Regions from separate parts of the Symplocastrum torsivum genome, predicted to be linked through region 1. Evidence: riboswitches for the same ligand, from Rfam matches in the RefSeq annotation. Region 1 holds a riboswitch; each other region holds the start of a gene.
The links. A riboswitch is a leader RNA that binds a small molecule or an ion and turns the genes downstream of it on or off. The one in region 1 is predicted to bind cyclic di-AMP.

Region 2: linked by a shared signal. The riboswitch ahead of AC5JL3_RS33955 (universal stress protein) and the one ahead of AC5JL3_RS28220 (glycosyltransferase) in region 1 are both predicted to bind cyclic di-AMP.
Region 3: linked by a shared signal. The riboswitch ahead of ntrB (nitrate ABC transporter permease) and the one ahead of AC5JL3_RS28220 (glycosyltransferase) in region 1 are both predicted to bind cyclic di-AMP.
Region 4: linked by a shared signal. The riboswitch ahead of AC5JL3_RS02835 (hypothetical protein) and the one ahead of AC5JL3_RS28220 (glycosyltransferase) in region 1 are both predicted to bind cyclic di-AMP.

What each region holds. Positions count from the first base shown of each region.
Region 1 is NZ_JCACKQ010000115.1:138,757-146,066, forward strand. Features, by position in the region: gene leuS (leucine--tRNA ligase) at 1-721, shown strand, start outside; gene AC5JL3_RS28210 (family 10 glycosylhydrolase) at 954-2,447, opposite strand; gene psb27 (photosystem II protein Psb27) at 2,677-3,081, opposite strand; cyclic di-AMP (ydaO/yuaA leader) riboswitch at 3,657-3,807, shown strand; gene AC5JL3_RS28220 (glycosyltransferase) at 3,966-5,243, shown strand; gene pstB (phosphate ABC transporter ATP-binding protein PstB) at 5,353-6,183, opposite strand; gene pstA (phosphate ABC transporter permease PstA) at 6,265-7,182, opposite strand; gene pstC (phosphate ABC transporter permease subunit PstC) at 7,182-7,310, opposite strand, start outside.
Region 2 is NZ_JCACKQ010000133.1:31,982-39,291, reverse strand. Features, by position in the region: gene glmS (glutamine--fructose-6-phosphate transaminase (isomerizing)) at 1-871, opposite strand, end outside; gene psaC (photosystem I iron-sulfur center protein PsaC) at 1,197-1,445, opposite strand; gene AC5JL3_RS33980 (Hsp20/alpha crystallin family protein) at 1,853-2,386, shown strand; gene AC5JL3_RS33975 (sporulation protein) at 2,648-3,421, shown strand; gene AC5JL3_RS33970 (chlorophyll A-B binding protein) at 4,032-4,217, opposite strand; gene AC5JL3_RS33965 (chlorophyll A-B binding protein) at 4,262-4,441, opposite strand; gene AC5JL3_RS33960 (chlorophyll A-B binding protein) at 4,505-4,684, opposite strand; gene AC5JL3_RS33955 (universal stress protein) at 4,923-5,642, opposite strand; cyclic di-AMP (ydaO/yuaA leader) riboswitch at 5,779-5,905, opposite strand; gene AC5JL3_RS33950 (ABC transporter ATP-binding protein) at 5,963-6,802, opposite strand; gene AC5JL3_RS33945 (ABC transporter substrate-binding protein) at 6,904-7,310, opposite strand, start outside.
Region 3 is NZ_JCACKQ010000133.1:24,377-31,686, reverse strand. Features, by position in the region: gene AC5JL3_RS33945 (ABC transporter substrate-binding protein) at 1-720, opposite strand, end outside; gene ntrB (nitrate ABC transporter permease) at 823-1,677, opposite strand; cyclic di-AMP (ydaO/yuaA leader) riboswitch at 1,781-1,937, opposite strand; gene AC5JL3_RS33935 (pentapeptide repeat-containing protein) at 2,231-3,481, opposite strand; gene AC5JL3_RS33930 (hypothetical protein) at 3,474-4,124, opposite strand; gene AC5JL3_RS33925 (hypothetical protein) at 4,121-4,321, opposite strand; gene AC5JL3_RS33920 (pentapeptide repeat-containing protein) at 4,458-5,228, opposite strand; gene AC5JL3_RS33915 (hypothetical protein) at 5,221-5,895, opposite strand; gene AC5JL3_RS33910 (DUF4332 domain-containing protein) at 6,149-6,592, shown strand; gene AC5JL3_RS33905 (TetR/AcrR family transcriptional regulator) at 6,620-7,234, opposite strand.
Region 4 is NZ_JCACKQ010000010.1:2,525-9,834, reverse strand. Features, by position in the region: partial or broken gene AC5JL3_RS02865 (IS701 family transposase) at 184-641, opposite strand; gene AC5JL3_RS02860 (pyridoxamine 5'-phosphate oxidase family protein) at 751-1,200, opposite strand; partial or broken gene AC5JL3_RS02855 (IS701 family transposase) at 1,306-2,616, shown strand; gene AC5JL3_RS02850 (hypothetical protein) at 2,683-2,937, shown strand; gene AC5JL3_RS02845 (hypothetical protein) at 3,162-3,476, opposite strand; gene AC5JL3_RS02840 (hypothetical protein) at 3,527-3,841, opposite strand; cyclic di-AMP (ydaO/yuaA leader) riboswitch at 4,001-4,158, opposite strand; gene AC5JL3_RS02835 (hypothetical protein) at 4,446-4,664, opposite strand; cyclic di-AMP (ydaO/yuaA leader) riboswitch at 4,791-4,911, opposite strand; gene AC5JL3_RS02830 (TetR/AcrR family transcriptional regulator) at 5,016-5,612, opposite strand; gene AC5JL3_RS02825 (hypothetical protein) at 5,671-6,042, shown strand; gene AC5JL3_RS02820 (hypothetical protein) at 6,395-6,703, shown strand; gene AC5JL3_RS02815 (5-(carboxyamino)imidazole ribonucleotide synthase) at 6,834-7,310, opposite strand, start outside.

The sequences.
Region 1 (7,310 bases):
GATGTCGAAGTCCAAGTACAACGGGGTCGCGCCGCAAGACGTGATTAATAAGTACGGGGCTGATACCGCACGGATGTTTATCCTCTTCAAGGCACCCCCAGAAAAAGACTTGGAATGGGAAGAAACGGATGTAGAAGGACAGTTTCGCTTCCTCAACCGTGTCTGGCGATTGGTAACAGATTTTGCCACGCATCAGGGTGCAAAGCCTTCCTCTGGGGATGGTGATTTAAGCAAACCTGAAAAAGACTTGCGACGGGCAATCCACACCGCAATTAAATCAGTTACTGAAGATTTAGCGGATGAGTACCAATTTAATACGGGTGTCTCGGAGTTGATGAAACTCAGTAATGCTCTAACTGATGCAGGCTGCAAAGATTCAGCCGTATATGCAGAAGGGATTGAAGCCCTAATATTGCTTTTAGCCCCTTTCGCGCCTCATATTGCTGAGGAGTTGTGGCGGATAACGGGTCATAGTTCGTCAGTTCATACCCAAACTTGGCCTGAAGTTGATTCAGCGGCTTTGGTTGCTGATGAAATTACCTTGGTGATTCAAATCATGGGCAAGACTCGTGGCACTCTAACTGTACCTGCTCAATCTGACCGTGCAGCATTGGAACAGTACGCTCGTGACTCGGAAGTTGCCCAGCGCTATTTGGAGGGCAAGGAGATTAAAAAGGTAATTGTTGTCCCTGGCAAGCTGGTGAATTTTGTGGTGGCTTAGACCTTGGGGGAGTATTGCTCCCCCTTGTCTCTAGAGCAACTTAGCAAGCGTGAAGAAGGCAGACGGCTTTTATGGATGCAATATGGTGAGAGCAACGAGACCTGTTACCAATGCAATCCACCAAATCAAAGATTTTGGTGGAGAGGCTTAAACCCTTGCTGACTGTCATGTCGCCAAAAAGCACCAGCTTTTGGCAGAAGTCAAGCCTTCTGCCATCTGCTATAGCTAGTAACTACTGAATCTGACAGAATTTGCGATCGCGATCAGACTGAGGGTCTTGCCAGGAATAAGCAAAATGGCTCACGCTATTGATTTGCGGAGCGACACGGCGGATTGCTTGCATCTGGGCTTCTAAGGATGGGCGATTACTCACAGGTCGTCCCCAAGTGCCTGCCAGTGCAGGTATGACTTGAGTATTACCAGGCGCTCGATCCGCAACTCGCTTGACCAACGATTCGATACAGCTAGTATTACTATTACCACAGACACCATAAGACATTGGATGCCACTCAATTGAACCGGGGAATCGATCCCAAGGTTGGAGTCGGGAGTCATATCCACCTCGACCGACACCTTGATTCCCATCCGGGAAAAATACGGCTCCTGCTTTGATTCCACTGCGTTGAGCGGGAAGGGTGGCTAAAGAGAGAAAGTCAATGACACCTTGGGCAGCGTGAGCAACACTGAGTTGCCACAGTTGCCATTTGAGCGTGGCAACTGTCTCTGTCGGTGAGGGGGTACGACCTTGCCAGAGGGCAGGCCCCTCACCTGGGTAGAGTTGATTTACAGCCGCAATGTCGCCATCGCTAATCGAACCTTGACGGATATAGCGGGCGATGAGTTCTCGTCCCTTGTTGTTGAGGGCGCGATCGTACAGTGCTTTTTGTGCCGCCTCTCCATAAATCCATAAATCTTGGACTTTGGTAACAACGGAATCGCTGCCTGAACCACGGGGATAGCGAATGTAATCAAATAAAATGCCGTCAGGGCGTCGCTTTGCTATCGCTTGAACGAGCTGGTAGTAGTCAGTCTTGGCTTGCTGGCTGTAAGGGTCAATGAAGGCTTGGGAGCCATCCTTGACGAAGGATAAGCTGGTTTCGCCTCGACCGTTGCGAGCGAGTATGCCTTGTCGATCATAACGCTGGGCGTAGGAGTAGCCAAAATTCATCGTATACATCCAGGCATACACCCGTAACCCCCGCTCATGCCCTTTTTGAATCGCCTGAGCTAATAAATCAACGTTCTCGCTTCCAGGTGTTCGTATAACTGAGGGCCAAGGTGTTGGATTCTCTGATACGGGTAAGAGTGTCTGACCGTCAAAAAACACCTCAACGTAGACTTGGTTGTAGCCTCGGTTAACAATGCGATCTAGAATCTCATCGATCGATCCTGCACGAACATCACAAGGGTACAAGCGCAACCAAATGGCTTGGGTATTCGGCCAAGTGCGATCACGGCATTGCCGCAAGTAGTCAGCGTGTTGTTTTAAAAGAGCTTTGTAGCGTTTATCGGAATCTGCATTGCCTTTTAGGGCGCTGACTCGTAAGTTTTCTTTTTCAGCGATCGCCGCGTTGGAGAACTGGCAATATGCCTGTGTTTGAGCTTGAGCTGTTTGCGTCAACCACCAAGACTGACTGACTAGACTACTAGTGGTCACGAGTGTGGCAACTGCGGCACGATAGAGACGCTGTCTGTATCGCGTCCCTTTCAGAAAACCATTTGACATTCCTACAAACCACAAAAGAATTGAACGTGGGCGTCCTCAGTCTTAGCAGACTGCTAACAGATCGGCAAATATAACATTTTTCAGCTAATTTTCCTTTCGTGGCTCTGGCTCACGATTCCGGACAATCTTAAGAGGATTTTTTCACAAAAAAGAAGGGTTTGACTGCTCAAACCCTTACCCCATTGGTGTTTTAAGCTTAAGTTATCGCGATCACATTTGTGTCGCTTCCTTATGACCCTCGCTTCAGAGCATTCTCGACTTGTTGAAATTCCTGCTCCAAGCGTGTCTTCAATTTTTTCGGGAGAGGACGGTTGGGATAAGAGCTGTAATGACCTGCCAGAGAATTTAATGCCGTTCGCATCGTGGTAAAGGAACTAAGTGTTGCGACAGAGCTATCTCGACGATAGCGAGAGGCAAAGTCATTAATTTTCCCCCGCGCTTCTGCTTGCGCTGCTGCCTTCTCTGGTGCATCTTCCGGTAATTCAATCGCTGTTCTCAAACTCTGCAACAAGGCAAATGTATCCTGACGGTAATCCCCAGTCAATCCCGTGGTACTGCTGTTTGAGGAACATCCCATCAGACCGATGACAGCAACCAAGACAAGGGCAAGAAGACGTGACAAGTAGCGCTTCATATGCATGATTAACGACAAATGAAATTTCAAAATTAGAACTGATCCTATCTTGGATTGGCGCACTCAGGGATCAGTGGAAAGAGGGAGGAGGAAGTGGGGAATGGGGAGTAAGTGCAAAGGAAAAGTTACGTTTATTGAGCTTTCTACCTTTTTAACAAGGTCTGAAGAAAAGCAAAATCTGATACAGCATTGAGGAGAACAGAGAGCTATTAGTGTTTTCATGTTGCATCAGAACACTATTATTGAATTTCCCCGATTTATCCTTGAGGTTCGCCCAGCTTCCCTTCAAATCAATTTGATAATCAGCGCATGAGACAACCTGATTTGACTGTTAGGGAACATGGATTTATAAACCTCAATTCTTTGGGTAGAAGTATGACCGTCCCATGCCTATACAGGCTTTGCCGTTGGTAAATTGTTTAATCCATGTTCCTTAGCTCAGGCGAATATCGCCATATAAAGTAGCAAATCTTCAGAAAAAGAAATTTTGTGAGATATTGATTTATTTAAAAAATACTAATATAATCATACATAGTAATAAGTCAGCCTAATTTATTTTCTGCTTCAATAAAGGTTCATTTCGCAAGCAGAATCTGGAACGGGGGAACCATTTCCTGGGGCAAATCTTCCAATTTCACTTCGTTCTGAGAACGGGGGAAATAAGGAGAAGGACATCTCTCAGTCCTAGCCCGTCAGCTAACTCCGTAGGCATGGAGAGGAGACTGAAAGTACAACACTTTAGATTTATTGTGTGTTCTCGTCAGTGTCCTTGGCTGGTAACTGTCCGCTTCGTTGCACCTGCCTGTAGACTCTGAGGAGCCGAAATTTTCGTGTCAACTCCTGGGTCTGAGGCAGGGAAGCTACCCATGAGGTGAAAATCTACTATGTTCGTGAATCAAAAGAATCGTGTTGCCTTAATTTCTGTTAGTGGCGATCCAGCAGCGGAAATTGGTCAAGAAGAGGCTGGAGGGCAAAACGTTTATGTGCGCCAAGTTGGATTAGCACTCGCTCAGCAAGGATGGTCTGTGGACATGTTCGCCCGTCGAATCAGTCCTGATCAATCCGCTATCGTTCAACATGCACCGAACTGTCGGACAATCCGCTTAACAGCAGGCCCACAAAAGTTTATTGGTCGAGATACTGTCTTTAACTACCTGCCAGAGTTTGTTCAGCAATTTCTAGCATTCCAGAAACAAGAAGGTATTCAATATCCCTTAGTTCATACCAACTATTGGTTATCTTCTTGGGTTGGGATGGAATTAAAAAAGCACCAATCTTTGGTACAGGTACATACTTACCACTCTTTAGGAGCGGTGAAGTATCGGTCAGTTAGTGACTTACCTGCGATCGCATCAACGCGCTTAGCGGTAGAAAAAACCTGTTTAGAAACTGTGGATTCCGTGGTTGCAACGAGTCCCCAAGAAGGGGAACACATGCGTAAGCTCGTTTCTACCCAAGGAACAATTGAAATGGTTCCCTGTGGCACTGATATTGAGCGTTTAGGTTCAGTTGATCGGCTGACGGCACGGGGTGAGTTGGGGATTCCTGAAGACGCGAAAGTCGCCTTGTATGTTGGACGGTTTGATCGGCGTAAGGGAATTGAGACACTAGTAAGAGCGATCGCATCCTCTAAGTTGCGTGGAACTAGTGATTTGAGATTGATCATTGGGGGTGGTGCTCGTTCGGGAGAGAGCGATGGCATTGAACGCGATCGCATCCAGAGTATTGTTAAAGAACTGGGTATAGAAGCAATTACTACCTTCCCTGGACGACTTACCGAATCCGACTTACCGATTTACTACGCCGCCGCAAATGTTTGTGTCGTACCTAGTCATTATGAACCCTTTGGTCTAGTGGCAATTGAAGCAATGGCTTGTCGGACACCCGTCGTTGCCAGTAAGGTTGGAGGCTTGCAGTTTACCGTCGTGCCAGAAGTCACAGGTTTACTTGTACCGCCCAAAGATGATGCCGCATTTGCCGAAGCAATTGACCGTATCCTCGAAAACCCGGCTTGGGGAGAGCAACTTGGGGAAACAGGTCGGCAACGGGTAGAAATTGCCATGAGTTGGGATAGTGTGGCATCCTGGCTTGGATGCCTGTATGAGAAACTAATTTCTCAAAATGCGCCTGTTTCTGCCAAAACCTCTCAAGTAGCCGCCTAAGAACTTTTAGCGCTGCATACTAATCGCCTAAAAATGTAGGGGCAATCCTTCGTGGTTGCCCCCAAAGCTGACGAGTGAACGCTGATAGCGAAGCTGCTTTATCAGTAGCTTAACCGAAGCGTCCGCTTACATAATCCCGTGTTGCTTCTTCCTTTGGTGTTTGGAAGATAACTTCTGTTTGGTCAAACTCAACTAAGTAGCCCTGTTTCCCACCTTTATCAGTTGCTTTGGCATTGAAAAAGGCAGTCATATCAGCTACTCGTGTAGCTTGCTGCATATTGTGAGTCACGATCACAATCGTGTACTTCTCCTTAAGCTGGTGCATCAAGTCTTCGACTTTAAGTGTGGAGATGGGATCGAGAGCAGAACAAGGTTCATCCATCAGTAGCACCTCAGGTTGAATTGCTAGAGCGCGTGCAATACATAAACGCTGTTGTTGACCTCCAGACAGCGACAAACCACTCTGTTTGAGCTTATCTTTCACTTCCTCCCAGAGAGCGGCTTGAGAAAGGCTTCGCTCAACCAATTCATCCATATTGCCTTGATAGCCATTGATACGGGCACCAAAGGCAATGTTTTCATAAATTGACTTGGGAAACGGGTTCGGTTTTTGAAAGACCATACCAATGCGGCGACGCACGTCCTCAATGCGGTTGTCAAACTTTTTGTCGTAGAGATTTTCGCCTTGGAACGTAATTCTCCCTTCCACCCGTGCTCCAGAAATTAAGTCATTCAAGCGGTTAAAGCATCTGAGTAGTGTACTCTTACCACAACCTGAAGGACCAATAAAAGCTGTAATTTTGTTTTTGAAAATATCAAGAGAGACATCCTGAACTGCCAAAAATGAGCCATAGTAAACAGAGGCATTTACCGCTCGTAAAACAGCTTCATCTGTAGCTGTCGATGAACTATAAGAATTGGTAACTGATTTAGGCTGCATAGAATCAAGAAAGTATAGAAAGAAAAGCAGTGTTAGGAGCAAGGTATCGATGTGAGAAAAAGTCTAATATTTGATACCTAACTATCTGTTGACCTGAAACTTATTTCTCAGATAGATTGCTGTGGAATTCATTAGCAATAGCAAAATCATCAAAACGATAATTGCTGCCGCTGCATTATTATGGAAATCCGTTTGAGGACGGGAAACCCAGTCAAAAATCTGAATCGGTAGAGCTGTAAATTGGCTTTGCAATCCATTTGGGGTGAACGAAATATAGGCTAAAGCACCAACAACAATTAGCGGTGCTGTTTCTCCAATCGCGCGTGAAAGTGCAAGGATTGTACCTGTCAAGATACCGGGTAGAGCCTGGGGAAAGGTATGCTCCCGAATCACTTGCCAGCGCGTTGCTCCTAGAGCATAACCCGCTTGACGTAGACTTCCTGGAATTGCCCGCAATGCTTCGCGAGTTGCCACAATGATGATTGGCAAAATCAACAAGCTCAAGGTTAAAGCCCCGGCTAAGATACTACGTCCTCCAGTAATCGGTTCCATTAAGCGTACAAAAACGCCTAAACCCAGTAACCCGTAAATAATTGAAGGAACAGCGGCTAAGTTAGCGATGTTGATTTCGATAATCCGAGTCCAAATATTATCCGTTGCGTATTCCTCTAGAAAAATTCCAGCGCCAACTCCTAGGGGGAAGGAAATCAAAGCAACTAAGAACAACAGCCAAATACTACCTGCCAAGGGTGCCAGAATTCCAGCTCTCGCAGCACGGCGAGAGGAAAAACTAGTAAGAAACTGCCAATCTAAGCGAGGAAGACCATCGATTAGAACATCAATGAGTAAGAGTAGTAACACTATCAAGCCAACTAGGGTGGCAACAAGTGCAGTGATCGCAAATAATCGATCAAAGTTATAGCGCTTAGGTAGGTTTAACTTGAACCTTGCATCTTCTGAGGAAACAGCTTGCGATACAGGTTGTGCGTCTTGTGCCATTAATCGTATTTCTCCTGGAAGCGACGGACAAACCAAAAGGTAAAGATGTTCAGAACTAAGGTAATCAAGAACAAGGTCATCCCGACAGCAAACAGTGTTCTGTATTCAAGCGAACCTGTTGGAATATC
Region 2 (7,310 bases), on a different contig from region 1:
CATCATCTGTTTCCAAGCTCCAATCATTGTTGAGATAAGCCTCCAGACACGTCCGCACAACTCCAGGCTGCTCGTAAATTTCCTTGAGCATGAAGTGTCGGAATCCCTGCTTTTCAACGAGAACAGGATTCCAGTTGAGGGTACGAGGGGTTTTTTTTAGGCGATCGCCTTCTAGGTTATAGACTTCAATCCCCATCGGCATCAGCCGCGCTAGTTCACCATTGTCGAGAGGCAGAACAGCGCGAGTGTAAGGCACAATTGCTGGCGTATCTGAGGCGCAGAAGAATTCACCTTGACCAAATCCGACAACTAATGGTGCTTGTTGCCGTGCGCCAATTAATTCATCGGGGTAATCAACAGAAATCACTGCGATCGCAAAAGCTCCCTCTAACTGATTCACCGTCTGCCGCACGGCTTCTAAGAGAGGGCTAGCGTTTTGAGATGAGGTTGAGGAGTTAGCAAGATGTTCCGCGATCAAATTAGCAATCACTTCAGTATCAGTATCTGAGCGGAACTCATACCCCTGCTGTTTTAACCCCTCACGCAACTCTCGGTAGTTCTCAACAATCCCGTTATGCACCACCGCAATTCGCCCTGCGCTATCTGTATGCGGGTGAGCGTTGTATTCCTCTGGCTTACCATGAGTTGCCCAGCGAGTATGTCCAATGCCAAGTCGCGCTGGATTTTCCAGGCTCTCTAGCTTTTCACGCAAGTTGTGAAGTTTTCCCTTCGCTCGAACGCGGTGCAGTTCTCCTTCCCAAACCGTCGCGATTCCGGCAGAGTCATAACCTCGATACTCTAGTTTCTCCAACCCTGCCATCAAGATATCTGTAGCCGCTTGGGTGCCGATATAACCAACGATTCCACACATTTACAACATCACTCCTCGCTTCGCACCATGTTTTACAACCTACTTGCCTCTTGATAACACGTCAAGGCAAGAGGGAAGGAGTAGAGACTCCTCCAGAGACGAAAAGGTTGCAGTGTCTACGACTAGAGCAAATCTTTATCGAGCAAAAACTTTTCCCTAATTTTTCGATTGTCAACCCAATCCCCTTCACCAGAGGAATGACACTAAGACAAAAAAAAGAGGAGGCACAGGGCTTCCTCAATGAAATCAAAATCTAAACGCATCTTATCGACGCTTGCTATAGCAGCACCATAACCGTAAAAACTGAGAAGTCTTGACGGAATGGTTAGTATGCTAAACCCATACTGCGGGTAGTTTCAGCATTACTGAGGTATACCCGAATGCTCAGAAAGTCAGTAGGACAAGCCGTTTCGCACCGCTTGCAACCTACACAGTCTTCTGTGCGAGGTGATGAAGCAATTTGACCTGCTTTACAGCCATCCCAGGGAACCATCTCCAGGACGTCTGTGGGGCAAGCCCGAACGCACTGGGTGCAACCAATGCAGGTATCGTAAATTTTGACGCTATGAGACATTTAATAACGGCTCCAAACGAGAGTTCTCCACTCAATAAGCGAGACTCAGGATCAAGGGCTAGTTTACCGCAGCGCTTTCATCCCCTGAGACATGAGGTTACAGAACTTCAAACTCTTTAATGAACAGGAGGGGTGGGGTGATGAAGGGGTGAGTGATAGGGAAAGCAATACTAATACTCTTAATTAGATTGAACTGGGTGTTAGTAGGAAGTAGAAATCTTATCCCTTCAATGCTCTTTTCTTAACACGTAGGTTTTGCTTCAAGTAAACAGTACATCACTCAATAAGTCTGGTTAATTCTACCAACCAGATGCGGTTTCCCTAACTGACTCTAGGGTTTAGACTCGGCATTATAGAAGAGTGTGAAGTGAAGGTTGATGCACAAGAGCAAGAGAGGAAATTCAGCTATGGCACTGATTCGTTGGCAACCGTTCCAAGAAATGGAAACCTTACGCCGTCAAATGGATCAAATGTTTGATGAAATGATTGGAGTTAATCACGACACGTTTAGAACTTGGCAGCCTGCAATCGAAGTTCAAGATGCGGAAGATTGCGTAATTCTGCGGGCGGAAATTCCTGGCGTTGAAGGCAAGGATTTGGATGTTCGCGTAACTCGTGAAGCTGTTGCAATCACTGGTGAGCATCGCTATGAGAAGAAAGCTGAAGAAAAAGGCTTCTTCCGCTCTGAGTTCCGCTACGGTAAGTTTCAGCGTGTGATTCCTCTACCTGTTGCCGTTCAAAATGATCAAGTCAAAGCTGACTTCACGAATGGCATTCTGACGCTGACACTGCCTAAGGTAGAAGCGGCTAAAAATCGTGTAGTTAAGCTCAATCTAGGCCAGCAGCCTGCGGCAGGGATTGAAGCTTCTAGTGAGCAGCAAGCTAACACTGAAACTAACGATGTTTGGGAGTCCCAACCGACTGAGCCTGCTGCTGTATAAGACTAATTAAGCTGAATAATTGCTGTGCGTGACAGCTTGGTTTAATGACTTGCCGCTGAGATAACTCAGCGGTTATTTTTTATCTTTAAGGATATTTATAAGAGTAGCTAGTACAGCGGACGAGAAAGTTTTTCACCTGTCCTAATCACTCACAAAATCTCTTGCTCCTTTTGTAACTGGTGAGTTATTGCCGCAATTTGCGATCGCACACAGTCTTTTTCCTGTTGAACTAAGATGGTATCGCCGAGTGAGGACAAACCCATGTCAAGGTTCAAGAAGCTTTTAGCCAAGGTTGGAATCGGTGCAGCAACCGTAGATGCTCGTCTGTTCGATGATTTACTCGTTCCCGGTGAGCTACTCAATGGTGAAGTCAATATCACAGGTGGGGATGTTGAGCAAGAGATTGACGATATCTACCTGTATATTGGTACGCAATACAAACGGGAAGTTGACGATCGCACCGTGACTGAGGAGTGCATATTGGTAAAATATCGCCTCTCAGAACGCTTCAACTTACAGCCAAGAGAAGCCAAGGTTATCCCCTTTTCTTTCCCTCTTCCCTATGAGACACCGCTGACGATGCGAGATCAACCCGTTTATCTGCGGACTGGGTTGGATATTTCTACGGCGATAGACCCAAAAGACACAGATTACATCCAGGTGCGTCCACACCCGTTGATGCAGCAAGTACTCAACGCGATCGAGAACCTTGGCTTTCAACTCTATAAAGTTGATTGTGAATACAACCCGCATTTCGGGAGTCAGTATCCATTTGTTCAAGAGTTTGAGTTTCGACCTTTTGGCAATTACCGGGGGCGTTTGGATGAGTTGGAAGTCGTTTTCGCACTCCAGTCCAATCAGTTGGAAGTTTTCTTAGAAATAGATAAACGGGCGCGTGGCTTTGGTGGCTTTTTAGCAGAAGCTTTCGATATGGATGAACGCTACTTTCGCTTTCATGTAACACAAAATTACCTGAACTATCCGTTAGAATTGGAAACCAGAATTAATGACATTATCCAAAGCCATCTACATTAGGGCATTTCGGTAAAAGATTTATCAATCTCATCCAGGAGTCTGATAAATTTTTTAAGAGTAAGGTTAGTAAAGTAGTAGGGTACCTTATTTAAGGCACCCTATCAGTAGAGTTGTCATGTATAGCAAACGGCAGAGGACAGAGGGCTTTTATGCAGAAGGAAAAAGATTAACTGGTCTAGGTTTCAGTAATTGACTTTGTCCTAATTGCCTTGGCGACTGCTATAAGTCCTAGTATTTAAATTAAATAGTTGTCATTCACAAGTTATTCACAACTTCTGGCTAACTTAGTAAGTAATCAGGATTAAGCCTGAGTCGTAGCGTTAAGTTAAAACTTTATCTGTAAACCGCTAGCCAGCAATCTCGAAAACTGTTGACTAGCTTATGACTTACTAAAACCCAGATCAATAGGGTCTGGGTTTATTATTTGTACTGCCTCATCCCAGGTGGTTTCTTAGCAAAAGCTTTCGATATTGATGAACGCTACGTTCACTTTCAAGCGACACCAGATCACCTGAACTATCCGTTAGGTCACAGCGCTCAATAGATTTGCGAAAAACCTGAGGGCTTTAGTCAACCCCCAGGTTTTTACTAAATTCGAGACGCGCTTAAATTACATCAGTCCCCAGTAGTGCAATACACCCTGTCCAGAGAAGAATTCAATAGCGATCGCAATCACAAATCCGAGCATTGCTAGCCGCCCGTTCCAAATCTCTGCTTGTGGGCTAAATCCGCCTACCCAAGCGTTGCGTTGTTCGGGATTGGTAATAGGTGGTGTTGGTGTTGGTACGTTAGTCATTTGCTTTTCTCCTTACCTTGATTAATTAGTCAGTTCTATTCGACTTACATCAAGCCCCAGAAGTGCAGAACGCCTTCGTTTGAAAATAGCTCAATCCCGATAGCGATGACAAATCCCAGCATTGCAAGGCGACCGTTCCAGATTTCGGCTTGTGGGCTGAAGCCAAACTTAACAGCATTGCGATCTTCAGGATTGGTAATTGGTGGTGTTGGTACGTTAGCCATTGGTTTGATTCCTTTTATTGATTACTGTATTAAAGGATTGCTCTTGATACGGATGCTTTCGGCTTATAGAAGACCCCAGAAGTGGAGAACACCTTGGTTCGTGAATAATTCGGTCAGCAGTGCGGCGACAAAGCCAATCATGGCGAGGCGACCGTTCCAATTTTCCGCTTGGGGTGTGAAACCTGATTTCCAAGCATTGCGATCTGCTGGATCTGTAATCGGCGGTGTTGGTGCGTTTTGCATGGTTACTGATCAGCTTCCTGACGACTTGGTTGTTTCTTTTCGTCTTATATTAAGTAATGTAACGCAAATTTTGAAATTAAGCTCTCTGTCTGAAGTTATAGGCTGCCAAATTTGTGAAAGCAAAGCAGGATGAAGTCCCTCGTTCCTTAATAGATGCGAGAGGCACGAGAGAAATCGCCTATTGGTTTCAACGGCTGATTAGCCGGAGGAGTGTCAACGTAACAGTTGATTCCGGTAGTCAGCGTAAGTCCGAATTCAATCCAGTGGGAATACCCAGTACTGAACAGGGGAAATGGGTACCTAGTTGCTGAATGATCGGATGACTAACCGAATTACAACCCAAGAACAGTAGAGTTGCCGCTTCTGATTCAACAACTTCTCTCAGTTCACTTGCCACGTCACCAAACCGTAGATGCGCTTTGAAGGAACCCCGCCATTCTTCAGCCAAACAACGTGCTTGCCACAAAATTCGATCAGCCTGCTCAAATGAATCTGCTTGGCAAGAGGTGGCTTTGGGACGGCGTGATTTTACTGATTTCTTTGATGATGTAGCTAAGGCTTGGGGTTGGGTTTCGGTCAAAACAGATAGCTTAGACTTCTTTAACGATGTGTTTAACAACTCTGATGGCGACTGATGTTTTGACAAGTCGCTAGCACTAGCCGTGTTCAAGCCATCTGAATACTGATTCTTTTGATTTTCATCAACGACGTAGACAACTTGAACCGTGACTTGCTTTTGTGTAACCAAACGAGTTTGATGAGCAATCCACATCGTCAAGTCCAAAGCCGTTTGACTGCTAGGAGAGGCATTGTAGCCAACAACCAGGTTTACCGATTTTGTAGAGTTTGACCACTTGGCAGCCGCTGAAGCGGGTTCAGGCAGCAACACCATTTGTTCAATTAAATCATTGCGATCCATCGCGCCTTCAAGACGCACTAACATTGGCTTGATGTTCACTGTTTTTAACCTCTCTTAGAAGAAAACGATAGATAAGTGAGAGGTGGGTCAAGAACAGATACCTCAGTTGTGTCCCAGAACATAGAGGTATCTGTAAGGAGACTCCAATTGCTTTTTGTTACAAAAGCGATAGTCTTGGTACTCCTAGCATCGCCGACGGAGTTTGTTGACGGGCTAAAACTGGAAGATGCCTCTCTCATGCCGGAGATTAGCCCCAAAAATTGGTTCCTCCGCTCCCAACCGAAAGCTGACAGCTAAATTCTGTCAGCTTGTGATTGAATTAGGCTGCCCACTCAAAAATAAAGTTAAGGGATTGTACGCTACTCGTCTTGGTTGAAATATCGATCCAGGAAGTTCAAGGCATGGTTACGCAATTCAAAATAGTCTTTTGATTCGCGTAGTGCTTGGCGATCGCGTGGATGGGGAAAAGGTACCTCCAAAATCTCTCCGATTCTAGCATTAGGTCCGTTCGTCATCATCACAATGCGATCGGACATATACAGAGCTTCATCAACATCATGAGTTACCATCATTACCGCTTGCGGGTTGTTCTCCCAAATGTCGAGTACCTGTCGCTGCAATTTACCGCGAGTTAGTGCATCAAGCGCCCCAAACGGTTCATCCATCAGCAACATTTTAGGACGAATCGCTAACGCTCGCGCAATACCTACTCGTTGTTTCATTCCACCAGAAATTTCATCCGGATATTTATTCGCCGCTTGCGTCAAATTCACCATTGCCAGATGTTCGCTGACAATCTGCTTTTTCTCAACAGGAGAAGCATTTTTGAGTACTTCATCAACCGCTAACCGGACATTTTCGGTTACTGTCAGCCACGGCAGGAGAGAGTAGTGCTGAAACACCATCATCCTCTCTGCGCCAGGTTTACGAACCTCTTTGCCCTCCAGTCGTACCATTCCGGAAGTTGGCTTTTCCAAACCAGCGACCATCTTGAGTAGCGTTGATTTACCGCAGCCAGAGTGACCAATTAGAGATATATATTCATCATCAGCAATGGTGAGATTGACATTATCTAAAACAACCAGCTCCCCACCCTCTGAATTGGGGTAAGACTTTACAATATTTTCAATTTCGAGAAATCCTGCTCCATTAACGGTTCGAGAATTAGTCTTGTCAGAAAAAGAAGTAGATTTTGTCATAGAATGCTCCGCGAAGAAGTTTAAGGTTTAGGGTCTTAATTCAAAACTCAGCACTGACCTTTGAAAAGCTTGTATAAAGCGTGTATAAAGCTTTGATGAATTTAAGACATGAAGAACGATTTAGGAGCATTGGCTCTAATTTCAAAGCTGTTGAGATACCCGACTGGATCGCTAGGGTCAAACGCTTTGTTGTCGATAAAGAATTCAGCAGGTTCAACTTTGTAGTCTTCCTTAGGACATTCAATCCCCATTTCCTCAGCAATCTCTCGATACAAGTCAGTTTTCCAACCTTGACGCGCCTTTTGTTCGGCATCTTTGGGAAATTGATCGATTTGTCCCCAACGAGTTGCCTGGGTCATTAACCAGATAGCTTGTGATTGCCAAAGAAATGTGGAATGGTTGCCTGGGATGTTGGCAAGTTTATCAGGCAAATCAAAGAAAATGGTGCTGTAAGGGTCATTAGCCATGCGCTTTTGCCCATCAAAACCGCCGTAGTTGTATTCCCCAA
Region 3 (7,310 bases), on a different contig from region 1:
TTCTGCGACCATGTAAGCTTGCATCGCGCCAATCCGCACGTTATTGACCATTTGCGGCGGTGGGATGATGATGACTCGAAACTCCTCGGCTGGATTAATCCCAACAGAGGCAGATAAGTAGCGGACAAAGTACTCATAGATGGAAGAACTTAAAACCACAGCCCAGATGCGTTGCTCTTGAGGTAGGCTTTGAAAGTAGCCATGAAAATTCTTCCCAAATTCTTCTAAGTTGCCGTTGTAGTCTTGCCAAGGACGTAACCCAGAGTTCCACATGGCTTTGTTCATGGTCATGGCGTTGCCATGCCGATGAATGGTCATGGCAGCACATAACGACGCATGACGTGCCCCTTCCGCACCAATTCTGGCGTTGGTGACTGCCCCAGAGACAACGGGTGAGGCATCAAGACGCCCAAAAATGATGCCATCACGGGAGTTTGCCCAGCTTGCCTCGCGGCTGAGGGTGACGTTTAGTCCGTATTTGCGAAAGAAGCCTTTTTCCCAGGCGATCGCAAATGGCGCACAGTCATTAACAGGGACAAATCCTACTGTAAGATTGGGTTTTTCCAGGCTGCTAGGATCTACAACGGGTTCGACAGCTTCGGCAGTTTTCGAGAGTCCATAGGGTGCGGTAACTCCCTTAATGGCACAAGATGACAAGGCGAATCCTGCTGCCGATGCGCCCATTTGTTCAAGAAATCTTCGTCGGTTCAAAGAATTCATGGCGGTATTACTAATGTTGTTAGTTCTTATGATGAATGGCTAGCAGTAACGATTCAGCTATGACCGTAGCTGAAATTTACGCAATGTCAGTGAGGCGTAGATTTAGTTGGTAGTTGCAGTGGGTCGTCGGTGAGTGACTAGAGATTCAATTTTGCCCAAAATGTAGTCAAGCACTAGCCCCGTTACACCAATCACAACCACTGCCAAGAACACGGAACTCAAGTTTAAGCGGTTCCATTGATCCCAAACGAAGAAGCCGATGCCAATACCACCGGTGAGCATTTCAACAGCGACGATGACTAGCCAAGCAATTCCTAAACTAATCCGCAAGCCAGTGAAGATGTAAGGTAAGCTTGCCGGCCAAATGATTTTTGTAATCTGTCGCCAACGAGGCATTTCTAGAACGCGGGCAACATCCAGATAATCTTTTTGAACGCTGGATACGCCGAGTGCTGTGTTGATAATCGTCGGCCACAACGAGGTGATAAAGATAACAAAAATTGCTGAAGGTTCTGCCAGGTTGAAGATGGCGAGTGCGATCGGTAGCCAAGCCAAGGGTGATACAGGCTTAAAGACTTGAATCAGAGGATTGAGAGTTAGCATCGCTGCTCTGGACATCCCAATCAGAAATCCCAAAGGAATTGCCACAGCCGCACCCAACGAAAATCCCAGTAATACCCGCCGCAGACTTGCCAGCAATAACCAACCGAGTCCTAAGTTACCAGGGCCTTTCCGAAAGAACGGGTTGGCGTATTCTGCGCTATCGAGAAGTGCTTGAAGCGGGGTGGGCATTAATTCTGTTAAGAATGTTGCAGTAAACCACCACAGCAGAATTACTCCCAAAAACCCTAGGGCAGGCAGCAAAACTACATCTCTTACAAGTACTGGTTTTGCTTTTTTCCAGGTAGCTTGTCCAGCGACAGCGACGATCGCTGCCAAATTTAGCTGAAACAACATATTGCAATGCCTCAGACTCAACAACAGGTACACAAAACTGAGCAGTACCAGCCGGAGAAACTGACAAAATCAAGACATTGCTAAAAAATGCCGATCTTTTCAGAGGTCTCCTCTCAATGCCTACGGAGTTAGCTGACGGGCTAGGGCTGAGAGATGCCCCTCTCTACTTACTTAAAAGTTGGAGAATACGCCCCCAAGAATGGTTCCCCCGTTCCTTACTTCACCTTGCTTACAGATGAACGTGTTGGCGAAGCTTTTGGATTAGGCTGACTTACTCTAGTTAAGGATGAAGAATAACACAGTTTTTCCGGATTCTTGTTCTTTCTAAAGAAATAGTTAACATTAACCGTTTATGCGGCTCAAACCCCCTTAGGGATTGAATTATAGCTCTTCAGCAGTCAGCTTAAGAGCGGTCAGCTTTCAGTCGAATAGGCTCCGGCTAGGGCGCATAGCCTCCCGTCGATGTCCTAACCTAGGTGGCGGCAGTTATACAAGAGAATTAACAAAATCGGCATCCCGCCCTTCAATTTCAAATAAGTGATCGCTAATTGAGTTACGTCTCACTAGCATCAAGCGAATCTTCAAAGATTGCCCCTCGCCGGGTCAAATCCAGCTTTGCTTCCTCAGAAATTCCTAAGTTGTTTCCAAATACAGTATTTTTCACGCTAGCACTACTTAAATCAGCGTCAATGAGGTTAGCCCTCAGCAACTTAGAATGGCGCAAGTTAGCTCTCACTAATCTTGCTCCTTGAAGGTTGACCATAGATAAATCGGCACGGCTGAGGTCAGCATCTGTCAAATCTCGTCCTTCTGCTCCCTGATTGACAATTTCCCAAATTAGATGCCATTTAGCATCAAGTTGTGTCGCCTCGTTGATTGTTGCCCCTTCAAGCAGTGTCGTACTCAAGTCAGCACCGTTAATTATTGCTTCCTCTAGATTAGTATTGCGCCAATCGGCACTATGAATCGTTGCCTCCTCTAGGTTTGCCCGCCTCAAGTCTGCTCCTTGAAAATTTGCCTCGCTGAGGTTGGCATGGCTCAAATCTGCTCCCTGAAGATTTGCCTCGCTGAGGTTAGCATTACTCAGGTCAGCACCCTTTAGGTTTGCCTCGCGGAGGTTAGCGTTACTCAAGTCAGCCACTTTCAGGTCAGCGACTCTCAAGTTTGCCTTGTCAAGATTTGCTTCGCTGAGGTCAGCGACTCTCAAGTCTGTTCCCCTAAGGTCAGCACCTGTTAAAACCGCACCACTGAGGTCAGTACCCCGGAAGATAGCTGCGCTTAGATCAGCCCCTTTTAAATTTGCTCCACTCAAGACGGCCCCACTTAGATCAGCTCCTTTCAGATTTATCCCGTTCAAATTTGCATCACTTAAGATCGCATCACTTAGATCAGCCACTCTAATGTCAGCACCACTAAGGTTGGTATGGCTGAGGTTGACATTAGTGAGATTCGCATGGCTGAGGTTAACTTGGCTGAGGTCGGCTCCCTTGAGGTTTGCTCCTCGAAAGTCGGCATGGCTCAAGTCAGCCTGATTCAAAATTGCCTCGCTCAAAATTGCCGCCCTTAAGTCAGCGTTATTAAGGCTGATATTACTGAGGTTTGCCCTGCTCAGGTTGGTACTGCGGAGGTTAGCGCCACTAAGGTTTATCCCTTGGAGGTTTGCCTCGCTCAGGTTGCTACCTGCAAAATCTTCAGCCGGATTTAGGTCAGCTATCCTCGCTAATTCCAGAAAGGCTTGGGTTTGGCACTCCATCACTCGCTGGGTCAGGTCTTGAACTTCTAGGCAAAATTCTTCATTAGTCATATCGTAGTTGTTGCCGACTGAGATAAGGCTTTAGTTTTCGCTTGAGCAACAGTTGGGCAATTCCTCTTTCTAGGACTGCTAGCTGGTTTCGGCTAATGTTTGGCGACCACAGTCCCTGCGTCTGTGTCAGATAGACATCTTTCAGTGAGACTTCAAATGTTGCTTCTATATAGCAAGGTAAGGCGATCGCTTTTAGGGTTGCTAACTTTACATTGTTTATTGAGCCGTTCAAAATTGGCTCACCTGTTTCTACTTCAAACACCCAGGCGGGATTCTGCTGTGAACCCTTCGTCGTTACTTGAAAGGCAACCAACTGAGACGGATTGGTTTTGTCTTCAGTGAGTTCTGTCCCCCTTTTCCCTAAACTGTTATCTTCGCTCTGGATAACAGAACTTTCTACAGTCTTTTGTGCTTGATTATCTTGAGAGTCTTGCTCTTGTTGGCGGTGAGAAAGTTTTAAGGAACCCGATAACTCACGAAACTCATAGGGAATACTACCGTTTTTCAGTCTTAGCTTGAGTTCTCCACCTTTTAAGCCAAATTTAACGTGACCCCCAATTAGAGGCTCACACTGCTCGTTGAAGTTAATCGTTAAGTACAGGTCAATCTGACCAGGCTGAACGGGAGTTCCTTGTAGTTTCATGGATAGGCAGCCTGGACATCGGTTCTCAAGCGAGCTTTCCTGAGCCGATGAGGGGAGAGGTTGTTGCATTGCCAAGCATCAAATAAATCGTTCAGTTGGTTGCCTACCAAGCTAGCACGAGGCTTCAGTTCAAAAGTGTTATTTGTTGTTTGTTCTTCGTTATTAGTATTACTAGACTCAAACAACTGTTCAGTCATTTGATTAACTACTTTTATAGTTCCTGAAGATGTTGTTACGATTAATCAGTCTCGCAGAATATGGCACTTTATCTAGATAAAATCTGTGAAGAAGTTGTGAAGTAATTTCTGCTGTCAGCCTTATTTAAAAAACAACTCAAAATCCTGGCGTGATTAGAGTTGAATCTTCAAAAATTGCCCCTCGTCGTATCAGGTCAAGCTTCATTTCATCAGAAAGCCCTACGTTATACCCAAACCTAGCCTTTTGTACATTTGCACGACTCAGGTTAGCATTCCTTAGATCAGCACGACTCAGGTTAGCACCGCTTAGCTGGGCACTACTTAAGTTAGTGTTCATCAATTTAGCAGCAACTAAATTCGCACGGATTAGGTTGACACCAATTAATTTTGCCCCAATCAATTTTGCACTAATTAATTTTGCACCTCTAAGGTCAGTACCACTCAAGTCAGCACGGCTCAAGTCAGCACTACTTAGGTTGGCACTCACCAAATTGGTACTAATTAAATTAGCACCACTGAGGTTAGCACCACTGAGGTTAGCACCGCTTAGGTCAGCACCGCTTAGGTCAGCTCCAATCAAGTCAGCACTAATTAGCTCAGCGCGGCTTAGGTTGGCACTAATCAAGTTAGCACCACTGAGGTCAGCAAGGCTGAGGTCGGCACCACTCAGGTTAGCAAGACTAAGGTCAGCATCACTCAAGTCGGTTTCATTCAGGTTTGCCCCCCTCAAGTCAACACCACTTAGGTCGTCGCCACTTAGATCTTCACCACTGAGATCGACACCAACAAAATCTTCAGTAAGATTTAAATCAGCAATTTCCGCTAGCTCAGAAAAGCTCTCTGTTTTTGCTCCCATAATTTGCTGGATAAGGTCTTGAACTTCCAAGCGAAATTCGTCATTAGTCATATCGTAATTGTTGCCGACTCAGATAAGGCATTAATTTTCGCTTGAAAAAGTGACGAACAATCGCTCTTTCGATGATTAGACGGCGTTTCTTGCTGATGTTTTGTGGCCAGAGTCCTTCAGCCTCAGTCAGACAGACATCTTGTGGCAAGACATGAAAGATTGCTTCCACATAGCAGGGTTTGGCTTTTACATTGATAGTTGCTAGTAAGGCGTTTTTGAGTAACCCTTTCAACACAGGTTCACTTGGCTCTACTCCAAAAACCCAAACTGGAATTTCTTCTGAACCTTTAATTCTTGTCTGGCAAGTAGTGAACTGAACATTATCAGGTCTCTCGGTTGTTTTTTTGGGACTGGGGTTTGTTTTTTCTTCGAGTTTCCCCTTACCCATGGAAGCTTCTCTATCACTTTGATTTTCAGAGTCTTCTTGCTGTTGCTCCTGCTGGATGGCAAGCTTACAGGAGCCAGATAAGTGACTCGATGACAAGGAAATTTTGCCATTCTTCAACTTGACGCTCAGTTTGCCACCTTTTAGTCCAAATTTAACGCGACCCTCAAGCAACTGCTCCCGCTGTTCGTTGAATTGGATAGTCAAGTGCAGATTAATTGGTGTTGTTGTCGTAGATTGTGACGGTTTCTGCGTCTGACTCGGAATGGTTTCCAATTTCATGAATAAGCAGCCTAAGCACTTGTTCTCAGGTTCTTGCGGAGGCATTGCGGAGACTGGTTTTTGCATTGCCAAGCACCAATCGTTCAGGTTGTTGCCTATAAGCTACCATGATGCTTTGAGCTGTTGCTTATCTATATTAGAGAACTCGGTATCACAAGCTCTCGGCGGATAACGATACATTCTCCATCTGAAAGGATGAAGGCTTCTCTTTTGCCAGAATATTAAATTATAAATAAATTTTGAGGGAGTCGGGATGTATCCCAAACAAAAAACTCATTGCCGTGCTATCCAAGCTTGTGATTGGTCGATTGAGCAATTGCCTGGATTAAGTGTTCAAGACCAATCAAAGCTTAGAGAATTGGGCATTACAACAACAAAACAACTGCTACAAGAAGCCAGCACATCACAATCACGACAAGCACTGGCAAGTCAGTTGTCAATAAAAGTTCAGTACGTGAACAAATGGGTTGCTCTGGCAGATTTAGCGCGTGTCTCCGGTATCGGTTGCCAATATTGTGGGCTATTGTTACACGCTGGGATTTGTTCTGTAACTCAGCTTGCTCAGACTCCTACCCATAAATTGCATCAACAAATTTTACGGCTGCAAGTGGCAACCCTGCAACGCCGTGACCTCTGTCCTCCTGTGGAGGAAGTAGCAGGATGGATTAAACAAGCACGAATGTTGGTGGTTAGTTGAGGGTTGGTGGTTGATGGTTGTTGGTAACTAATCTTTTGCTAAGACGCCATTGAGGAAAATATCAGCAATTCCTTCTGCCATTTCTTGCATTGCTTGGGGGGAGGCTCCTGGCTCCATAATGGTTTCATGACTGAAACCCGCAACAGCAAACATTCCTAAGAACACCTGCGCGACTATCTTGGGGTTGGTGCGACGATAGATGCCTCGATCCATCGCTGTTTGGAAGAAGGCTTCTGCAACATCGGTCATTTTCATGATCACGTCTGACTGAATGCGATCGCGTAATTCTGGATGAAACTGCGCTTCCATAAAGCAAACCTTCATCATGTCAGCGTTTTCACGCATCCGCATCATGCGTCGCCGCATCACTTGGGCGACAGCTTTATAGCTACCCATCTCGCTGAGTTCTGTCAGCAAATCCGTGAGAATCTCTACCCAGCCTTGCGTTGCCACTTCGATTAAGATTGCTTTCTTATTCTCGAAATGGCGAAACAGCGTGCCTTCTGCGACACCAGCCGCTTGAGCCAAATCGCGAGTAGTTGTACCGTCATATCCCCGACGTGCAAACAAACGTTGCGCTGCCTGGAGGATGCGGTTTCTTGTCTCCGTCTCTGACTGAGGAGGCCGATTTAAAATTCGCATCGAAGTATAAAACAAAAGTTGTAGCGCTATTGTGCAACAGCTTGTCTAATAATTGGCAAAAGTGTCATAGTTCCTC
Region 4 (7,310 bases), on a different contig from region 1:
TATTTTGATTTTTTCAGTTCATCCTGTTCTTCAGGCTTCATTCTTGGGCACACTAACGAGCGTGATTACACTTCTCTGGAAGATATGCAGGATAAGCTTGGTGCGAAGCGGTCTTTGAATTGGCTAAGAGCATATAACCCTCTTCTGTCACTCTCCGAAACAGGAAATAACAAGAAAGCCAGATTATCCATCAGGAAAATAAAGTTGGAACTGATTCATCACATGAATTAAATCGTGAAAACCGAGCAATAAATAAGGATTAGGGAAAACGTCTAACCAAGGAGAAATGAGCCACAAGGCAAGAGTCGGTTGGATAATTAACCGCAAATTATTCAAAACATTTTTCCAGCCCCCTTGATGATTCCATTGTTGATGGCTAGAGAAATCAACAGGAGTCGGTTGAATCTCAGTATCACTTTGACAAGATTGGCTTAAGGACAAAAAAGCTGGGGAATTTAAACTAATCATCAAATAAACGCTAAAAATGATTTCCCACCACTTTTCAATCTCCTGGAAATTAGTAAAGCGATAATCCGTCCAACCAATTCCTGCTTGTCTTGACGAAAAGCCTATTCAATCCAGGTTCTCAACCCATAACGATTTCCTAAACTCTTCAAGATGTTCCCCTGAAGATTTGCGATACCCTGGTTGGCAGATTTATAGATAATGAAGCTAGGGCGAAATTTTAGAGAGGCGATCGCAGAATTAAAATTAGCCTTCCAGAATAAGTTTGTGCAAATTTTTCGATTTTTACTGACTGCTAACTCCATCAGTCGTGCGTCCGCTCATTTCGATGGGATGAAGGCGATATATTACGGCTACTTCCGCTCGTCCCCCAGCATCGCTCCAGGTTCGATTGATCGCAGGCGAAAGTGTTGGATTCTGCGTTTTGACAAATTGCATCACGCGATCAATGTCTTGCTGCTCAGTGAGGCGTTCAGCGTGACCATTCACAACAACGCTGCGCCAGTGCAGCAGATCGTGAACTTCTTCGATTTGTAAGCAAACTTTTGGATTTGCATCCATGTACTTAGTCTTCATTCCTTCAGTTGTGAAGATATATATTTCTGAGTCTTTGAGGTAATAGTGCATAGGCACAATATATGGATGTCCTTCGCCTATGCAGCCGAGGTGTCCATATCCTACTTTATGTAGCAGTTCGTGTATTTCTTTTTGTCCCATTTCATCGATATCTAACATTACTGTTCTCCACTAGTCGATCGGTTAACGGGACTTAAACGAAAAACAAGAACAAATAAAGGTATAATCTTGGTATGGCAAACATCTCACGTTAAAGTCTGAGTCATGAAAGAGACAACTCCCGCTGCCATGCCCCCTTGCTTCGATAGATGGTGTAAACGCTTTGATGATATCTTTAGCCATCAAGCGCAAAAACGGGAGTTTAGGAACTATGTCGGGGAATTATTAGGGGAAAGTGAGCGAAAAAACCTGTCTCAAATGGCATCGAACGCGGTAGGAGTGACTTACCACCGATTACACCCTTGGTGCGCCTAAATTCGGAGGAAACCTCCGAGGCGGCGCATCCGCTTTTTGACGGAAGCGCCCTGGGAAGCCCAAGAGATAAATGAGCGCCGCCTGAAAGTGATGAATCAGTGCAGCCAAACCCGGATAAGTCGAGGATTCACGTTAATCGTCGATGACTCAGGGCATAGAAAAAGTGGCAATTTTACAGCGGGAGTGGGACGGCAGTACATTGGAGAAATTGGGAAAACCGATAACGGAATAGTAGTGGTAACAACCCATCTATATGATGGGAAAAAAAGCCTACCGTTAGATATAGAGTTATATCAACATGCCAGTTCTTTACCTCAGGGAAAAAAAGACATTGAATTCAAGAAAAAGCCGGAGCTAGCCTTAAGTTTAATTGATCGCAGCTTGATAAGAGGATATCGACCCGGTATCGTACTAATTGATGGCGGCTATGGAAATAACACAACGTTTCTATTGGAACTGGAAAAAAGGAAACTTAAGTATCTAGGCGGATTAGCCAAAAACCGCAAAGTGATAACTCAAACCGAGGCAAATAAACTCCAAGAGATTCGCCTAGATAAGTTAGCGCAGTCCTTGCCTATTAAGGGTTTTACCCCTATTCAACTCAATTTAGATAAACCGAAAACCGTTTGGGTGGCAACGGTTGAAGTTGAACTGCCACAGCTAGAAGGAACGAGAACAATTGCTATCGTCATGAATGCCTCAACCTTCGACTCTTCTAGTGATATTGACTATTTTATTACAAATGTTGACTCATCCATTGCCACAGCCGAATGGATAGTAACTACTTATGGTCAAAGGAATTGGGTGGAAGTTTTTTACCGGGAAGCAAAAGGATGGTTAGGGCTATCTGAATATCAAGTTAGAGATTCTCGCAGCCTAATACGCCATTTCATGCTTGTATTTTGTGCTTATACATTTGTTTTATGGCATACAAAAACTGGAGGATTAAGAAGGCGTTGGGCATCGAAACCTTTAAACACCTTTACTGACGCATTAGAAGCGTTTCGGACAGCGATGTCCTTCCGTTTTGTGGAGTGGCTCAACCACAACCAGGACGTATTCTTAGCTTACAAAGCGGCTTTGGGCTTTATTTGGGCTTGATATCTGTTTAAGTCCCGTTAATTGATCGTGACTGGTTAAAACTAGAACTGGCACAGCAGGAGTTTGATGACTGAGTTTCCTTTTGTCTGGTTTATCAGCATCGTGGCAGATGCTTTTATATATACCTGGATTTATAACAGCACTAAAGGCAGTATTTTGCTAGTGGCGCTTTTTCATGGTTTGCTGAACGTGTGGGGACTATTTATAACTGGGGTGTCCCCTGTCGCATACGCTCTCCTGAATTGCGTTGTGGCGATCATCTTGATAGCGGTGTTTGGAAGAGCGAATCTCTCTCGCCGAGGAAGGGTTTGTGCAGGCTAAAATCTGGTTGTAACTGACCGTTAGGCTTCTGAGCGATTAACACAAGGATGAAGCAAGTAGCACAATGTCTCACGAAGGTTTCATGCCACAACATCGCGCAATTGGAAGAGCCGCAGTTTGGGCTGTTTCTTTCCTTGGGGTGGCGTACGCGTAGGGTTACTTGGGTGCTTTGCGAACATCGCTGCTTTGGGCTTCGTTTGGGCTTGAAATTTGTTTAAGTCCCGTTAGGACAGTCCCCAAATCGCTTGATCAAGGGAACACTTATTCAAGTGATACTCTTCGTTGGAAATTGTTTGAGTCTCCAATAACCTCTTGTAATGGCTCAGTTCATGCTGATACTGCCACTCCCGATCCAAGTATCGCTTCCCAGCTTCTAGAGCTTCCGCAATACTAGCAAATAGCCCCCCTCCCAGTTGAATTTCTGGGTTATCTTGAGGACGAAGACATCTGTAGGTGTAACCGTTTGGGTGTACGATTGGGCAAACAAAGAAGCTTCTGTAGCTGACCCCTTTGTTGTAAAGGTATTTCTTTTCAATCATGTCTGAATCTCTTAGTTTTCAGTGTAGTTTTAGCCGAAATTTTTCTTGGATTAGTTATTCGCTTGATGAATGCGGTGACCAATCCAGTCGGCGTTTTCTCGGAGGAGATGCAGAATACTCCCGCGAATCAAAACATCAATGCGTAGCCGTTGTTCCTTGGTGAGGAATAGAGAATTGGGTTTCTTCAGTTGTTTCTGCTCAATCTCTGTGACCATGCATTCAGCAGGGATATGCTTAAGAACATGAGTAACTAACTTTTGGCGCAGTTCCTCAATCGAGAAGGCAGCTTGATAAGGGTGTTCTGGATAATCTGCCAAAACTTTGTCAATTTCTTGGATTACAAGATGCTTTTGAGTCAGGAACATGGGAGTTTTTCACCTAATAGCAACTTTTCCTGCCTCAGACACCAGAAGTTTAGAGTACGACAACCCTTTTTCAGGAGCGAGGCAGGTACAACGATGCGAACAGATACCAGCCAAGGACACTGAAAGAGTTCACGCATATTAGTAGAAAATGCTGACTCTTCAGTCTCCTCTCAATGCCTACGAAGTTAGCTGACGGGCTAGGACTGAGAGATGTCCCTTTCTTCTTTGTCTCCTACTTTAAGAAGACACAAGGTCAGAAATAAGCCCCAAAATTTGGTTCCTCCGCTCCAGCGATCGCATTACAGTTTAGTGAATGTTGTAAGCGCAAACTGGATTAGGCTGACTTACTGAATTTATTTTTGCTATCTTAGCACTTCACCTGAGGGGAGCAAAATCCTTCGTGAGATGTAAATTTCTCAAGAGTACAATCTTGTCCAAATTGCAGTTAGGCAACAAGAACCCTAACTTTATCCTACTGACCTCAATTTTGATGAAGTGCCTCGATCGCTGTCCTGATTATTCACTGACTCACTCTGCTAGCTGCTGCGTTTCCTCCAGAAAACACACGACCTTCCTTAAGAAGCGCAGCACACCTTACAATTACCTAACCAATAGCTGAGTTTTGAACAGCCACAATTCCTTTGTTGCCGGATACCTTTGAGCGGATGGAGTGGTCAATGCACATTTTTCCGTAGGTTAATGCCTCATCAAGAGTATAGAAGCAGAACGGTTCACTATAAACTTGCCCTGACGGGTCAACATAGTCAACTGCGATACGGTTCAGCTCTTTTTTGATGAGCAGACTCCATTCTTTGTAAGTCATCGTCTTAGCCTTTGTTAATCTGTAGGGGTTTGATGAGACAGGCAGGAGCATATAGCTGATATTTTCATTTACAGCTCTACACTTAGGAGACCCTTGAGACTACGGCTTACATCAAGCTTGTGTCATAGGTACTCCTCCCAATGCCGACGGAGTTAGCTGACGGGCTAAGACTGGAAGGTGTCTCTCTCAAGTTACGAGATTAGCCCCAAGATTTGGTTCCTCCGCTCTAAGCTGGCTCTTACTCTACAACGATGGGTATGAGTACCAGACAAGATTAGGCTACCTAGTTCAATTAAATCAAACGTTAAAGGTTCCTGCATCTTTTTGTCAAGAGGTCAAGGCGTAAAATTTTTAGGAGCGATTAGAAGCCCCTCTCAGGAACAGACCTAAAGCACGACGAACGTAGGCTTCCCACGATTCAGTCGTAGGTTGAAAGATTAGTGCATAGAGCATAATCCCACTCATTGCATCGAAGACTAGCCCAGGATCTAAATCTGCCTGAATTTCATTTCTCGCTTTTGCCCGTTCCAGCACAATAGCAAAGGCTTGTCGCCGAGGTTGTAGATACTTTGTCCAGTAAATTTGAGCAAACTGAGAGTTGCTTGATGCACTGCTGATAATCATCGCAACCGTCTGTCGCCCTAGAGAACTAAGCGTGATCTGGGCAGCATTCTCGATTAACGCATCAATATCGCTCCAGAGATTACCAGTATCCGGAATTACAACATCTTGCCTGACACTCTCTATTGCATCAGCAACTAGTTCTTCTTTGCTGTTGTAGCGTCGATAGATGGTTGTCTTGCCCACTCCAGCACGAGTAGCGATCGCATCAATACTCATCGCCTCAAAACCAACTTCTGCCAGCAATTCTAGGGTTGCTTGCAACATTGCTTGATGAGATTGAGTACTGCGGGGTCTTCCCGGCAATTTTTTTGTGATATCACTCATGAGTGCTACTATAGTTTACGAAACTGTTTCGTATTGAAATAGAGTAGCCGATAAGGTAATGTCCCGCCCTCACTACACGGACAAAAATAGCATTCAGACTCTTCGGGATGGGCTAGAGGAATACTATGCTCTAAATCCGAACGTCACTGATCCTAGAAAACTGCCTCCGGAGTTTGCAAAAATTTTGCTGGCGCATGATGTTTCACACGTTGTATACGGTTGTGATACAAGTATGTATGACGAACTCAAGATTCTCCCACTAACTTGGTGGACTAGCAACTACAAGTTTCGTGATCACCTACGCACAATCAAAGATCCAACTATCAGCCCTGCGATTCGTGTGATGTACGACGACTTGATAAAAGAGCATGGGGTAATTTGGTTGTATACCTCAATTTTCTTTGTATTGCCGCAACTATTGCCAGAATAGATTTCGATGTGGTCAAAGTCGCGTAAGCGGGAGTGCTTTGTCCCGTTTCTCGATTTTGAACCATTGCTTGATCGTTCACTCTTAGAGATTCGTCAAGAATTTGACCTTTTGCCTTTCATAAAATAGGTTATTTTTGCTTGGACATGGGTTGTAGAGGTTACGTTAGAGACTGAACTCTCGCCCTATAATTATGAACAAGATTGAAGCTATTCTAAACTGCAATTTCAGTTTCAAATGTCCAAACAAGTGCGATCAACTCGAATTAACGGCAGATGCTAGCCGCCGTTTTTGTAAAAGTTGTGAGCGTAGCGTGTATTTTCTAAACTCTAATGAAGAGCTAAAAAAAGCTTACATGAATGGTCTTTGTGTTGCTGCCTATATTTTCGATCCTGTTATTGCAGAACCAGTTCTTTTACTAGGTGAACCAGAGTCTTTATCATGCCATATCTATCTTGAACCAACGATATCTCTGTCAGTTGAGCAGCTAAAATTTCTCCAAAGTATCGTTGAAGAAGAGATGAATCTGCTCCAAGTGAGAAGACGGTTTGCAACAGGTGAGCGAGAAATTGTGCGGCTAAACATACCGCACCGCATGGCTGAGGAATACCTTAAGCAAGCAACTCAGACGGGTTTGTTAGTGACAGTGCAGGGATTAGAGTAATTAGCGGCTATGCATTTTAAGTTACATTATGCATTCATGGGAAAAAGGTTAAAGGGGAAGGGTGAAAGGTAAAGGGAAAACCCTTTAACCTAAAACCGATTAGTTCAATAGGTGACTGCATAACAGCTTATTAGCTGTACCAGAGGGATTCAATTTTTTTAGCAACGGCTTGTGCCTCAGTTGGCTGTTGAGAGTCCAACCGAACGGTGACATGACCTAACTTGCGTCCAGGACGGGATTCCGTTTTACCGTACCAATGTACAAAAGCCCCAGGGACACTCGCTAACTCTTGCCGTTTGTCGAGGTAGCCACTCTGGGAGTGTTCATAGCCCAAAAGATTTACCATTACGGCACCAGCACAATTGAGTGTAGGACTTCCTAAGGGTAAACCCGTAACTGCCCGCAGTTGCTGTTCAAACTGAGATGTTTCACAAGCATCAAGGGTAAAGTGCCCGGAATTATGAGTGCGGGGTGATACTTCATTGACTAATACCTTGCCACTCGTAGTGAGAAAGAGTTCAATCCCAAAGACACCGACAACATCAAGACTGTTAAGAAGAGTTTGTGCGATCGCATTAATCTCTTCTACAACACTTAAGCTAATCTG